Regions from separate parts of the Vibrio penaeicida genome, predicted to be linked through region 3. Evidence: riboswitches for the same ligand, from Rfam matches in the RefSeq annotation. Region 3 holds a riboswitch; each other region holds the start of a gene.

Region 1 (5,101 bases), 1.9 Mb from region 3:
CCAAATTGCACAGCAAATGAAAAAGCAAGGACACGGGCATATCTTTAACCTTGGCTCAACGGCTGGGTTGTCTCCTGTGAGTAAAATTGCTGCATACTCAGCTTCAAAAGCTGCAATCGTCAGCTACACCGAGTCGCTCTACACAGAAATGTTGTCTTGTGGCGTGCAAGTTTGCTGCTTGTGCCCGAGTGTGGTCGATACGGATATGACAAACGATGGTCGCATTGATAATTCAGAAAAAATTGAAATCGACGATCTGTCGAAAGCGGTCGACTTTGTTATGAATCTTTCTTCCGGAGCGGCAATGGCAGTGCTCCCCATTCGATGCAAAGTCATTGATTTAGAAAAAGCCTAATCGATATAAGCATAGGTAGAACTGACCTTAAAAACATAAAGGTGATATTTCAAAACACAAAGGGTGAACAGATTGTCTGTTCACCCTTTTTTGTTTCGTCAATCGAGTTACGTTAACAAACCACCTTATTCAGTCCGGTAACCAGTCGTTTTACGGCTTCGACCAATTCATCTTCATTGGCGTTAGTAAAATTCAGTCGAATTGCGGATTTTTGCCCTTCACTGCTTGGATAAAAAACAGGGCTTGGTACAACCGCCACACCATTTTCTAATAAACTTTTCGCAAGCTCGTAGCTATCGCATTCAGGTAGCGTGACCCAGATGAACATCCCCCCCTGAACAGCTTGTACATGACAACTTGATGGAAGATGTGTATCCAACGCCTCTTTTAAACACAGGTAACGTTGGCGGTATAATTGTCGAATCGCTGTTAAGTGTTGCTCGAAATCATTGTGAGTGAGCAAACCCAAAAGCACCGCTTGCATGGGAACACTAGAATGCAAATCTGCACCCTGTTTAATTTTGATAAGCGGTTCTAGGTATTCATGTTTTCCGGTTACAACGCCCATACGTAAACCTGGAGAGGCAATTTTAGAAAATGATCTTAAAACAATGGAGTGTTGCGGACAAAAGTCTGAAACCATAGGTAAAGCGTCACCTTCAAACCTGAGCTCTCGGTATGGTGCATCTTCGATAAACGCCACATTATGTTGCTTACAGAGTTCAGCGACACTTTTACGTACCTCTAGCGACCAGCAAACTCCGGTTGGGTTGTGGAAATCGGGCACCGCATAAAACATTTTGGGCTGTTCGGACGCAAAGCACGCTTCAAGTTCTTGAAGATTTGGTCCATCCTCACCTTGTGACACCGTCACTATATTGGCTTGCACAAACCCAAAAACTTGCATGGCACCAAGGTAGCTAGGCGCTTCCATGACCACTTTGTCGCCTGGGTTAACATAGGCTCTCGCAATCAAATCAAGACCTTGTTGTGACCCAGTACACACCATTGCTTGGTGCGTCTCTGGTAATTCATAAGCAGAGGATAAGTAATCCAGCAACGGTGGATAGCCTGCCGTTAATCCATATTGAAACACATTGGGGTGATCAGAAAGCTGTTCCAAAACGGGCTTCATCAATGAAATGGGAAACGTCGATTCGTCGGGCAAACCACCGGCAAGCGATATCACGCTTTTATCACTCGCCGCACTTAAAATTTCTCGAATATACGATGATTGGACTTGTTTTAACGATTGAGCGACTTCCATTTTTGTTCCGTTTCAGTATTGGGTACTGTCATTGATATTACGCACAGTTGTAAATATTTGTTTGTCCATTTATGCTTATCATTGTGTCCATTTATGCCAATTGTTATTTCTGAAGAGAGCACCAAGTTATGAACTCACAGCATGTCTCACGCATCAACGATGTTCTCTTTCATATACATCAAGACATTAGTGAAACACTCAGTGTCAAAGAGCTTATGTCAATTGCCGCATACTCTGAGCAGCACTTTCACCGCGTGTTTAAAAGTGTTGTCGGGGAATCCATTCACCAATACATACGACGAACGAGAATGGAATACGCAGCAAACCAATTGATGTTCGATACAAACTCGCCCATTTTGGATATAGCCACACACTGTGGGTTTGCCTCTCTCTCTTCTTTCAGCCGCGCATTTAAAGCTACGTTTGATATGTCACCCGGGGAATGGCGCAAGCACGACTTAAAAGTATCGGATAAGCCTTACCTGAAAGATGCGGAAATCGCGCAAGGCTATAATCGCGTTGCACAGCGTGAGTTACCCACCCCAAAAATAGTCGATGCTCAGGAAAGAATGGCGGCCTATGTACGACATAATGGATACAGTCGCTCCATTAGAAATGCGTGGCTAACTCTTCGTGCGTGGGCGAACAGTGAAGGTGTCACTTTCACCCATCAATATGGTCTGCATCACTCTAACCCTGCTTGGGTCGAACTAGATCAATGTCGATACGTCGCCTGCGTTGGTATAACGGAACCACTAAAATATCGGGGTGTGGTTAACCAAATGGTGATTCCCGGAGGGTTACACGCCGTATTTCGTTTAACGGGAATTTATGGCGAACTGCTCCCTCAAATCAGCGCCGTGTTAGAAAGCTGGCTACCAAAATCAGGCTTTAAACTTCGCTCGACACCAGCTTATGTGCATTATCACAAAAACCATTTTCTCAATGATGATGAAGCATTCGAACTCGACTTTTATCTCCCAGTACGCTTCTTTTAGCCCTAAAGATACGCATGAAAATGCATTTGCTACACCAATAACCTCGCCATCCTTAATGACAATTAGCTCAATTATTAGACATGTGAATCATACTGAGGATCAATTCGTTGCCCTTTTAACGAGAATTGATATCATCGCGAAATAAATAGTCGGGGAGCCTTTAGGCTGAGATCGCATAGCGAGACCCGTTGAACCTGATTCAGTTAACACTGACGTAGGGAACTATACCTCTCACTTTCGATGGATCGATCTCGGCACCTATCCACTCTCAAGTTAGAACAGTTCTCGCACGTCTGTATGCGGGAGCTTTATATGACACTTTCTAATCAATCAAGCAAAAGCCTTAATGCTGATACGCCCATCGTTTTGACCATTGCGGGTTCGGACAGTGGCGGCGGCGCAGGTATTCAAGCCGATATTAAAGCCATTTCAGCGACAGGCAGCTTTGCTTGCTCGGCTATTACTGCCATTACCTCACAAAATACCTGTGGTGTTTCCGCTATTTTCCCTATTCCTTTGGATCACGTTGCAAGCCAGCTCGATGCAGTGTTTTCAGATCTCAATGTGATTGCTGTAAAGGTCGGAATGCTGGCCGATTCAGGCATCATAAAAGTCGTTGCTGACAAAATTAAGCAATATCAACCTAAGCATTTGGTCGTCGACCCTGTAATGGTTGCCACCAGCGGAGATTTACTGCTTGAAGAAAGTGCCATCAGCACTCTAAAAACAGAGCTCCTTCCACTTGCCGATGTCATTACGCCAAACTTACCTGAAGGCGCTACGTTAACCGGATCTCCAGTGCCAACAACATCGTCAGAAATGGATCAAATGGTCGAAAAGCTTAGAGCACTTGGTTGTTCCTCTGTTTTGCTTAAAGGCGGTCATTTGGAGAGCGACAATGACAGTAATGACTTGCTTATTTTTGCGGAGTCCGTAGAAACGTTATCCGCAAAACGAGTCGATACAAAAAATACTCACGGTACAGGCTGTACTTTATCTTCCGCTATCGCTTCTTACCTTGCCCAAGGTCACGACCTTATTTCTGCTACCACTTTGGCAAAATCTTATATTTCTCAAGCCATCAAGCATTCTGATGAGTTAGATATTGGTAAAGGACACGGACCGGTTCATCACTTCTTTAGTGGGCATGCAGATGTACGGTGACAAACCGGATTTTTCTACCATGACTGGAAAGGGCTACACCTTAAACATTGAAAAAGGTCACCTCCAGTATATCGATGCGGAAGCTCCGACGCTTTCGGGTATCAACATGACCATTCCCATTGGAGAATGGACATGCCTTCTCGGAAGAAGTGGTTGTGGGAAAAGCACGTTATTGCGCCACCTAGCAGGGTTGCTAAATGACAAAGCAAATTGGGATGGTCAGATAGTGCTGGAGTCGATGGGGAACCGGAAAGTGGTTTCCATTGGCGACCAAATAGCCTATATGGGACAGCAAGATTTATTGATGCCTTGGTTATCGGCATTGGATAACGTTTTGCTCAGCACTCGCTTTGCTGGATTTGGTTCAGTGAGTACTGCAAGTATTGGTAAACGTGAACAAAGAGAAAAAGCACTCTATCTCCTTGATCAAGTTGGGTTGCACGATAAGCAATCTCTTCTTCCACAGAAGATGTCTGGAGGAATGCGACAACGTGTCGCAATTGCCCGGACTTTAATGCAAGACAAGCCAATCGTGCTTATGGATGAACCCTTCTCCGCTCTCGATGCGGTAAACCGACATAAGCTACAAAATCTTGCTTGCGAACTACTAAAAGACAAAACCGTGTTACTCATTACTCACGATCCTCAAGAAGCCATTCGACTAGCTTCCAAGCTTTACATTATGCATAACACCCCCACTGAAGCGCAGTCACTACCCTTACCCATTACGGCGGTGCCCAGAAAGCTTGACGCCGAATGCGCTGCGCTACAACAAAGCATTATTGAAAGGTTGGAAAAAGATTATGAATAGCTCCAACCAAACCGATGCATCACAAACCAAGGCATTATCAAAAGCCTCAACTTTATCGAGAGCATTGTCTTCATCTAAAACCCTGTCTTTATCGAAAAGCATTACGCATAGCGATAACGTCACGTATCCGATTATCCGCGCAATCATTAGCGTTGGGGTGATGTTCGGGATTTGGCAGGCGATTGTCGTCATTTTCGACATGCCGTCATTCATTCTTCCAGCACCGTTAGACGTATTTGAGCGACTAATAGAAAGACAAGATGTTCTGCTCAAACACACTTGGGTGACTGCACAAGAAATCTTACTGGGGTTGCTACTCGGGCTTTCAATGGGGTTGGTTTTTGCACTGCAAATGTTGATGTTCAACCCATTAAAGCGTTGGTTGCTTCCGATTCTCGTCGCAAGCCAAGCCGTACCTGTATTTGCCATTGCACCAGTTTTAATGCTTTGGCTCGGCTACGGGATCACATCTAAAGTCGTGATGGCTGCCATCATCATTTTCTTCC
Region 2 (5,101 bases), 590 kb from region 3:
TTGTAAACTAAGAATGGTCATGGGGAACTCTCTGTTTAAATAGGGCTTCAACAAGTGAAAAACTCAACACACTCAGAAGTAAAAGGCACAAAGAAACCACTGCTGCCGCTTCCATTTGGTAGCTTCCAAGTAATTGAAATAAATACAAAGGCAGAGTCCTAAACTCTTGGCTACCAAACAGAGCAATCGCGCTAAGATCGCCCATCGATAGCATAAAGCTTATAGCGAAAGCATGGGCAAAGGGTTTTCGCAGTGCTCGCCACTCCATTAGGCGAAAATGATTCCACCCTCGAATACCTAAACTTGCTGTTAGATATTGATACTGTTGAACCAATTGGTACATAGGGAGCGACAATGTTTTGATAACGTAAGGCAATGCCATTAAACAGTTCACTGCAACGACAATCCAAAATGCTAGGCTAAATACGTCGGCTATTTCTCTGATCAATAAAAACAACCCGGTACTGATCACTAAGCCCGGTGTGACGAGGATAATGGTACCCGCCAATTCTATTTTATCGGCACGAAAATGTTGTTTTTTGAGTCGCCATACTCGGCTAGTCGACAAAATCGCTGCACCCAATAGCAACGCAGAAATACTGGCTAGTAAGGCGACCTGAAGCGAGGAAAGCACAGCGTTCCAAAAACGACCATCCGACAATACGATAAATACTTTGCTGTTAAGACCGCTTAACACAACCATTGTTAGAGGCGGCAACACCAACATCATCACTAAACCTATCCAAATGGTGTCCCAAGCTTTGGCTTTGCGGCTATCAGAATACATAGGCAGTGGTTTCAAGCTTCCTGAAGTCACAGACAAAGGCTTTGATAGCTTTTGAACACTGATGGCGAGTACGCCACACAACAACATTTGCCACATGGCTAGCAACGCACCCGTTTGAAGATCAAAATCGAATTTTATCGCTTGATAGATAGCTAATTCGATTGTCGTTGATTTCGGTCCCCCGCCGAGTGCCATAACAGTAGCAAAACTCGTAAAGCAAAGCATAAAGACCAAACCACACACTTGAGGGAGCTGCGTTGCCAATCGAGGCCACTCTACCCAGCGAAATTTATTCCATCGGGACATCCCTAAATGGGCACATAATTTATGTTGCTCTGGCGGGATACTCTCTAACGCTTGAAGCAGGAGCCGAGTTGCATACGGCAGGTTAAAAAACACATGGGCGAGCAAAATGCCGTTTAAACCATAAATCGAAAAAGGCAAAGACATCCCATTGTCTTTCAGCCAATCGGCAATCAAACCACTGTTGCCATATATGGCTAATATTCCGAATACCCCAACTAAAACTGGTAACACCAACGTGCTAGCAAACAGCTTAAGCAGTAAGCTTCTACCGGGAAATTGTCGGTAAGACAGTGCGTGCGCGACAGGAATGGCAAACCCTACGCTGAGTAATGTAGACAGAAAAGCTTGATAAAAGCTGAACTGGGTAACATGGCGATAATATGGATCAGACCATATTTGGAGAGGATTCAGAGAAGGCGCATTTGACAATAATGCCCACAAAGCGGAGACAACAAAGATTAAGATAACCGTCGCGACGACTATCCCGACTTTAGGTACATTTCGAATCACAGCAGAATGAGCCTATGCATATACAAGCAAGCCACGCATTATGCATGGCTTGTCGATAATGTAAAACTTAGAAAGTCAGGGCGTTTTGCCATTCCTTAATCCACGTTTTTCTGCTCTCAGCGACTTCATCTGAAGAGAAAGACAAGACTTTCGCTGGAACGGTTAACGTGTTGTATCCTTCAGGAAGCTCAACTGCAGTTACTGGGTACATCCAGTTGCCTGTCGGCATCGCAGATTGGAACTCATCGCTTAGAATGAACGCCATAAATTCGTCGGCTAATTTTTGATTTTCACTCGCCTTCACTTTTGCCGCGACTTCAATCTGAGTGTAATGACCTTCAGCAAAATTAGCAGCTGCATATTTGGCGTCTTTTTCTGCAATTAAGTGATACGCCGGAGATGTTGTGTATGAAAGCACAAGATCGGACTCGCCTTCCAAGAACATTGAGTACGCTTCAGACCAACCTTTCGTTACGGTGACCGTTTTCTTGGCCAGTTGTTTCCATGCATCCGTCGTATTGTCGCCATACACCGACTTCATCCACAGCATTAAACCTTGACCAGGCGTCGAGGTACGTGGATCTTGGTAAATCACTTTAAGATCATCACGCTTTTCAACCAGCTCTTTTAGGCTCTTGGGTGGGTTGGTGAGTTTTTCTTTGTTATAAACAAACGCAAAATAGCCGTAATCGTAAGGGACAAATGTGCTGTCTTTCCAGCCACCTGGGATCGTCACGTTAGTCGTGTCAACGCTATGTTCGGCAAGCAAACCGCTTTTCTTTGCCTCAGCCATTAGATTGTTATCAAGACCAAGAACGATATCCGCTTTGCTGTTTTTACCTTCAAGGCGTAAGCGATTGAGAATGGTCACGCCATCGTCAAGTGCAACAAACTCTAGATTACATCCGCATTGAGCTTCAAACGCTTTTTCGACCGTTGGACCCGGTCCCCAATCCGCAGCAAAAGAGTCGTACGTGTAAACCGTTAGCGTGTTTTCTGCGGCGAATGCCGGTGTGGCAGCAAGTGTAGAAAGTGCTGTTGTCGTCAATACATGAGTAGTCAGTGCGTATTTCACTGGTCGCTCCTATCCATTGTTGAGCGGCACAGGTGTTGAGAGGGGTAAATTTCCGCGCTCAATTCCTACGCCAGTATTATCTGGTTCAGGTGTACGGGTTCAAACCAAAGGTTTATCTCAGCCATAAGAAAAGCGATGCAAACATCGCCTATTCATTTAGCACCCCGATGAGAGTGGTTCTATTTTATCGACTTCTATGAACTTAGCCATATGCAATTACTTCAATCGTTTCTAATTGCGCTGATCATATCCCCAACGAGGGACCAATCCTTGCTCGACACCTAAATGGTCAAGAACGCGTGCAACCATAAAGTCGACTAAGTCATCAATGCTAGTTGGTTGATGATAAAATCCCGGTGCGGCAGGCATAATGGTGACACCCATTTGCGAGAGCTTATGCATATTTTCCAAATGAAGAGTAGAAAAAGGCGTTTCACGAACAACCAAAAGTAATTGCCCACGCTCTTTCATGACCACATCGGCAGCACGCTCTATAAGATTATCCGACATGCCGTGGGCGATGGCAGCCACACTGCCTGCGCTGCAAGGGCAAACCACCATCTGTTTCGGTGCTGCCGAACCTGAAGCTACGGGTGAAAACCAATCTTCTTTACCGCAAACGATGAGCTTATCCGCATCGCACTGAAGGTGTTCAACCAGCGCTTCTTTTACGCCATCTGGAGAGCCCGGTAGTTTCAACCCATGTTCCGTTGCCATCACCACTCGCGCGGCGGAAGATATCAACAAATAGACGGTGTAATCTGCGGCGAGTAGGCATTCCAGTAGCCGGAGCCCATAAGGTGCTCCGGATGCCCCTGTAAATGCCAACGTAATGGCTTTATTTTTTTGAGTCATTCTTACTTCTTGCATTGAAAAATCAGTCCACTCTTAGGTTAGCGTATCAGCCGTGAGTGCATTGAGTAACTTATCATGAATCCCACCGAATCCCCCATTGCTCATCACCAATATCTGATCGCCTGGTTTAGCTTCTTCGACGATACGTGTAACCAGCGTATTGATGTCGTCGCTAGTCTGCACCGGTTGATGGCATTGACTCGCAACATCGTCGACTGACCATTGGATATTATCTGGCTGAAACAAATAGATGGAATCGGCAGCACTTAGTGCATTGGCGAGTGTTTCTTTATGAACACCCATTTTCATCGTGCTGGAGCGAGGTTCTAGCACCGCTAGAATTTTTCCTTCACCAACCTTATTACGTAATCCTTGTAACGTTAGTTCAATGGCGGTTGGGTGATGAGCAAAATCATCGTAAACCGTAATACCATTCACCTCGCCTTTCAGCTCTAGGCGTCTTTTTGTGTTTACAAATAACGCCAGAGCTTCACATGCTAAATCAGGCGTAACACCCACGTGCCTCGCCGCCGCAATCGCCATCAGTGCATTATCGACGTTGTGATCACCAATCAGGTTCCAAGAAACCTTGCCAACATGTTTGCCTTGGAAGATAACGTTAAATTCACTGCCGTCTGATTTGATCTTTTCGGATTGCCAGTCGCCATTGAAGCCTGTCTTTTCTTGTTCGCTCCAACAACCCTGCTCAAGCACGCTTTCAAGCGCTTCGTCATTAATTGGGGAAAATATACGGCCATTTTCAGGCACGGTACGGATCAAATGATGGAACTGTCGCTTAATATCATCCAAGTCGTCGAAGATATCTGCATGATCAAACTCAAGATTATTCATCACCAAAGTTCGCGGGTGATAATGAACAAACTTAGAACGTTTATCAAAAAAAGCGCTGTCATACTCATCCGCTTCGACCACGAAAAACATACTTTCACCAAGACGAGACGAAACACCAAAATTGCCTAAAACGCCCCCAACTAAAAATCCGGGTTGATAACCGCAGTGCTCAAGGATCCAAGTTAGCATGCTCGACGTGGTCGTTTTGCCATGCGTTCCAGATACCGCCAACACCCAGCGATCATGCAACAAAAATTCTTGCAGCCACTGTGGACCTGATGTGTATTTCAGATTGTGATTCAGTACATATTCTACACAAGGGTTTCCACGACTCATTGCATTACCAATCACCACCAAGTCTGGCTTCGGCTCCAATTGCGACGGGTCAAACCCCTCTATAATTTCGATACCCTGAGATTCTAATAGCGTGCTCATTGGGGGGTATACATTGGCATCAGATCCCGTGACTTTGTGCCCCATTTGACGAGCCAATACCGCTGCTCCGCCCATAAATGTCCCGCAAATTCCCAAAATATGAATATGCATAAATTACGATTCCTAGTCTGTTTTGACGTCTTTAATTGCTTCTTATCATGCCTGATTTATGTCAGCGAAATGTGAGTATAAAAGTGTGATGTCCAACTAAAATTATTCAAGGATCAGCACGTTACTTCATTACCATTAAAAAGATTCAACTTATACAATAATAAATGAAA
Region 3 (5,101 bases):
TATGGCTGTTCGCCATTTAAAGTGGTACGCGAGCTGGGTTTAGAACGTCGTGAGACAGTTCGGTCCCTATCTGCCGTGGGCGTTGGAAGATTGAAGGGGCTGCTCCTAGTACGAGAGGACCGGAGTGGACGAACCTCTGGTGTTCGGGTTGTCATGCCAATGGCATTGCCCGGTAGCTAAGTTCGGAATCGATAACCGCTGAAAGCATCTAAGCGGGAAGCGAGCCCTGAGATGAGTCTTCCCTGACACTTTAAGTGTCCTAAAGGGTTGTTCGAGACCAGAACGTTGATAGGCAGGGTGTGTAAGCGTTGTGAGGCGTTGAGCTAACCTGTACTAATTGCCCGTGAGGCTTAACCATACAACACCCAAGGGGTTTTGTGGGCTCAGATAAGAACAGATTGAATGTGTAAGAATCAGAACTAAAAAAACAGCTTTCCAGATTAAGAATTTGCTTGGCGACCATAGCGTTGTGGACCCACCTGACTCCATGCCGAACTCAGAAGTGAAACGCAATAGCGCCGATGGTAGTGTGGGGTTTCCCCATGTGAGAGTAGGACATCGCCAGGCTTTAAATTTATTGAAAGAGCCCGTTTGAAAAAACGGGCTTTTTTATTCCAACGCATATAAGAATTTAATGTGCTGGTATAGCTCAGTTGGTAGAGCGCACCCTTGGTAAGGGTGAGGTCCCCAGTTCAAATCTGGGTACTAGCACCACTATTTATTGCTTTTAGATTTTAAGAAATTCTAAGAGCAAAAACCAAATTTACTTGGCGACCATAGCATTGTGGACCCACCTGACTTCCATGCCGAACTCAGAAGTGAAACGCAATAGCGCCGATGGTAGTGTGGGGTTTCCCCATGTGAGAGTAGGACATCGCCAGGTTCAAATTGATAAGCCCTGATCTCTGATCAGGGCTTTTTTGTTTTCAGCCCTAAACCACCTACTTCAGTAGGTGGTTATCATTCAGTTAGGCTTTGCCTGTAGTTCTACCCATGTTAAATGCCCCCTTGATTTTTAGCGAAGTCAAAGAGGACAAATAACATGAGTAGATACAATCAAGCTTCCCACGTATTTTGGAGATGTCAATATCACATAGTGTGGACACCAAAATATCGATTTAGGATCTTGAAGAACAATGTAGGCAAAGAAGTTTATCGGTGTATAAATGTTTACTGTAATCAACTTGGATGTGAAGTTGTCGAGCTGAACGTCCAGATTGACCACGTGCACTTAGTAGTAAAAGTTCCACCCAAGCTATCCATATCCAAGTTGATGGGTGTATTGAAAGGCAAAATAGCCTTAAAACTCTTCAGTAAGTTTCCATATTTGAGGAAAAATAAGCTTTGGGGTAACCACTTTTGGCAAAGGGGCTATTTTGTCGATAGCGTAGGAATTAATGAAGAAATTATTCGACGTTATGTAAGACATCAGGAGAAGAAAGAGCGCGTGGAACAGCAACAATTAGCACTGGACTAAACAAAGGCCCCTTTTAGGGGGCTCACACAAAGCCACCTTCTTTAGAAGGTGGTAATTTACTTGCCTGTTAAGAAATATGCTTTACATCACCTAAAGTGACTCCTGTAACTTTTTATATTTATCCTTCTTTATGGCGAGTATTACCCGAAATTAAAAACGAATTTTAGCGTATATAGAGATAGAATGGTTTCAATATTTGATTAGGGTTGGTAGAGATGGGACAGTTATCCATTCTTGGTTTCATAGCATTAGGCGGTGCATTTGGCGCATGTTCTCGCTTTTTGGTGTCGGAGTTATGCGCGAGTTTATTTGGTAGAGGGTTTCCATATGGCACGCTCACAGTGAACGTAGTGGGTTCATTAGCGATGGGAATGCTGATAGCTTCATTTGAGAATGGAAGCCTTGCTACAGAGCCTTGGAGGCAGATAATCGGTCTTGGCTTCCTAGGGGCACTAACTACTTTTTCTACCTTCTCTATGGACAACGTTTTACTCATGCAGCAAGGTGCTTTTTTTAAAATGGGTTTAAATGTGTTATTGAATGTCGTTCTTAGTATCTCTGCCGCATGGATTGGCTTTCAATTGTTGATTAAAAGTTAATCTTTTTAAACTTTGGTCTTGGTTTTGACCTAACCTTTCCCTTATACTGGCTTCACTTGTCGGAGTGCTCCGCCCGATTTATTAATGGGCGAGCTGAGACCGCGTTAGCGGGATCCGTTGAACCTGATCAGACTAATATCTGCGAAGGGAACAAGAGAAGATACCTCACCTGATATTAGTCGGGATCTATCTACTTTCAGATGGCGTTATTCACGCACATTTGCCCTCTTGTAACAACAATCCGCCAAGCATTTTCTTCCTAGGGACTTTGTCCTAAAAATAATGATTGCAAGGAAAAATGCTATGTCGAATCGCAAGCAAGCGAGACTGGAAGCCAAACAGTTTATTGATAACCTGTCGACTCAACCGTATCCAAATTCTCATAAAGTGTATGTAGAAGGCTCTAGAAGCGATATTCGAGTGCCAATGAGAGAGATCTCTCTCGCAGACAGTTTGGTTGGCGGGAGTAAAAAAGACCCAATATTTGAGCCAAATGAGCCAATACGTGTCTACGATACGTCTGGGGTCTATACCGATCCAGAACATGAGATCGACCTTTATAATGGTCTGCCGAAGTTACGTGAAGACTGGATTAAAGAGCGAAATGACACTGAAGTCTTGTCGGATGTGAGTTCGGTTTACACCAAAGAGCGCTTAGAAGACGATACGTTAGACGATTTACGCTATGGCAATCTTCCAAAAATCCGACGTGCTAAAGAAGGTCAGTGCGTTACTCAGCTGCACTATGCACGCCAAGGTATTATTACCCCTGAAATGGAATACATTGCCATACGCGAAAACTTGCAGCGTCATAAGTTTGCGGATGACCAGTTGAACATTGAGCACCCAGGCGAAAGCTTTGGTGCAAATCTTCCTAAAGAAATTACCCCTGAATTTGTGCGAAAAGAAGTTGCTGAGGGACGCGCCATTATTCCTTCCAATATTAACCACCCTGAATCAGAACCTATGATTATTGGGCGTAATTTCCTTGTTAAGGTAAATGCGAATATTGGTAACTCTGCTGTGTCATCTTCAATCGAGGAAGAAGTTGAAAAGCTTGTTTGGTCGACTCGTTGGGGCGGCGATACAGTAATGGACTTGTCTACAGGTCGAAACATTCATGAAACTCGTGAATGGATCATGCGTAATAGTCCTGTTCCTATTGGTACTGTTCCTATGTATCAAGCACTAGAAAAAGTAAATGGTGTCGCTGAAGACCTCAATTGGGAAGTCATGCGAGATACGCTAATTGAGCAGGCAGAGCAGGGGGTAGACTACTTCACCATTCACGCTGGTTTGCTATTACGTTACGTGCCAATGACGGCAAAACGTGTCACCGGTATCGTATCTCGTGGTGGTTCTATCATCGCGAAATGGTGTTTAGCTCATCATCAGGAAAGCTTCCTATATACCCACTTCCGTGAAATCTGTGAAATATGTGCGAAGTATGATGTTGCTCTTTCACTTGGTGATGGCTTACGCCCAGGTTCAATTGCAGACGCGAACGATGAAGCACAATTTTCCGAGCTGAGAACCTTAGGTGAGTTGACTAAAGTTGCGTGGGAATATGATGTTCAGGTAATCATAGAAGGTCCTGGTCATATCCCAATGCACATGATCAAAGAAAACATGGACGAGCAGCTTAAGCACTGTCATGAAGCTCCATTTTATACTCTTGGTCCACTAACAACAGATATTGCCCCTGGATACGATCATATTACTTCAGGTATCGGTGCAGCCATGATTGGTTGGTATGGCTGTGCCATGCTTTGCTATGTGACACCGAAAGAGCACCTAGGCTTACCCAACAAAGAAGATGTTAAAACGGGTTTGATTACCTATAAGTTAGCGGCGCACGCAGCAGATTTAGCGAAAGGGCATCCTGGTGCTAAAATTCGCGATAACGCACTTTCAAAAGCTCGATTTGAATTCCGCTGGGAAGACCAATTTAACTTGGGTCTGGATCCTGAAACCGCACGTAAGTTTCATGATGAAACGCTTCCACAAGAGTCCGGGAAAGTCGCTCACTTCTGTTCAATGTGTGGTCCAAAGTTCTGTTCAATGAAGATTTCTCAAGAAGTAAGAGAGTACGCAAAGGACACTAAGCAAGTCGCGCAGGATCAGGCTATTGAGATCAAGATGCTAGATGACCCATTGGAAGGTATGCGTAGGAAGTCCGAAGAGTTTAAAGCGACGGGCTCAGAGTTGTACCACCCTGCCAAGCAGAGTGTTTTGGAGGATTAAATGGCTCAGCTATTACTGCCAAAGGCTCAAGTCGAGTTAACAGATCTCGTTCAGTCTAGACTGTTATTGGCTCAGGAGCAGGGCTTTGATATTGCTGATATCGAGTTGGGTGTAAGCCCAACTCATTTGACGCAATGCTACGTTGATGACAGGTGTATGTCTCTTTCATTTGATGAATCCGATAGTGAAGCTACTCATGTTTGCCGTTTTTCTAATGGTCAGGCTTCACCTTTGGCTTTATCTCAACTTTCAAAAGAGCCTAACTTACTCTTGATTGACGTTTATCATGATTTTCAGCTTGTTGATCTATGGTGCCATGGCGAATCCAATAGAGCGTTGAGTTTTAAGGGCGCTCCATTATCGGAGATAGAACAACAATCCTATCTGGCTTGGTTACTGACATCTCTTGTACTTGATTTCCCGATTGAAGATGCACTCGTGATAGCAAGAGGTGCAGTACGTTCTGATGTTTCACGTGAAACATGGCCTCAGAATCTATCTGAATTTCCAACACCGATACTCTCTGACGAGCTATTAGATATCCATGTAGGATGGGATATAGAAAACGCTTTGCCTTTCCCTGATACAAATGCTGAATATCTTAGTTTATATCCGGTTGTAGATACGGTGGAGTGGGTAGAGCGACTTCTGAAACTTGGAGTAAAGACAGCACAGCTTCGGATAAAAAATGCCGATGACCCAGAGCTAGAAACGAAGATTACAAAAGTAATCGAATTAGGACGTCAGCATAACGCTCAAGTCTATATTAATGACTATTGGC

Evidence for each region. A riboswitch is a leader RNA that binds a small molecule or an ion and turns the genes downstream of it on or off. The one in region 3 is predicted to bind thiamine pyrophosphate.
Region 1: linked by a shared signal. The riboswitch ahead of thiD (bifunctional hydroxymethylpyrimidine kinase/phosphomethylpyrimidine kinase) and the one ahead of thiC (phosphomethylpyrimidine synthase ThiC) in region 3 are both predicted to bind thiamine pyrophosphate.
Region 2: linked by a shared signal. The riboswitch ahead of thiB (thiamine ABC transporter substrate binding subunit) and the one ahead of thiC (phosphomethylpyrimidine synthase ThiC) in region 3 are both predicted to bind thiamine pyrophosphate.

What each region holds. Positions count from the first base shown of each region.
Region 1 covers NZ_AP025144.1:2,179,762-2,184,862, forward strand. The annotation lists gene LDO37_RS09730 (SDR family NAD(P)-dependent oxidoreductase) at 1-355, shown strand, start outside; gene LDO37_RS09735 (aminotransferase-like domain-containing protein) at 468-1,622, opposite strand; gene LDO37_RS09740 (AraC family transcriptional regulator) at 1,751-2,620, shown strand; TPP riboswitch at 2,761-2,858, shown strand; gene thiD (bifunctional hydroxymethylpyrimidine kinase/phosphomethylpyrimidine kinase) at 2,933-3,784, shown strand; gene LDO37_RS09750 (ABC transporter ATP-binding protein) at 3,804-4,595, shown strand; partial or broken gene LDO37_RS09755 (ABC transporter permease) at 4,732-5,101, shown strand, end outside.
Region 2 covers NZ_AP025144.1:507,580-512,680, reverse strand. The annotation lists gene thiQ (thiamine ABC transporter ATP-binding protein) at 1-15, opposite strand, end outside; gene thiP (thiamine/thiamine pyrophosphate ABC transporter permease ThiP) at 8-1,603, opposite strand; gene thiB (thiamine ABC transporter substrate binding subunit) at 1,671-2,651, opposite strand; TPP riboswitch at 2,724-2,855, opposite strand; gene LDO37_RS02610 (flavin prenyltransferase UbiX) at 2,910-3,533, opposite strand; gene mpl (UDP-N-acetylmuramate:L-alanyl-gamma-D-glutamyl-meso-diaminopimelate ligase) at 3,567-4,931, opposite strand.
Region 3 covers NZ_AP025144.1:4,055,727-4,060,827, reverse strand. The annotation lists rRNA gene LDO37_RS18140 (23S ribosomal RNA) at 1-358, shown strand, start outside; rRNA gene rrf (5S ribosomal RNA) at 452-567, shown strand; tRNA gene LDO37_RS18130 (tRNA-Thr) at 639-714, shown strand; rRNA gene rrf (5S ribosomal RNA) at 767-883, shown strand; gene tnpA (IS200/IS605 family transposase) at 1,043-1,477, shown strand; gene crcB (fluoride efflux transporter CrcB) at 1,693-2,076, shown strand; TPP riboswitch at 2,127-2,243, shown strand; gene thiC (phosphomethylpyrimidine synthase ThiC) at 2,380-4,320, shown strand; gene thiE (thiamine phosphate synthase) at 4,321-5,101, shown strand, end outside.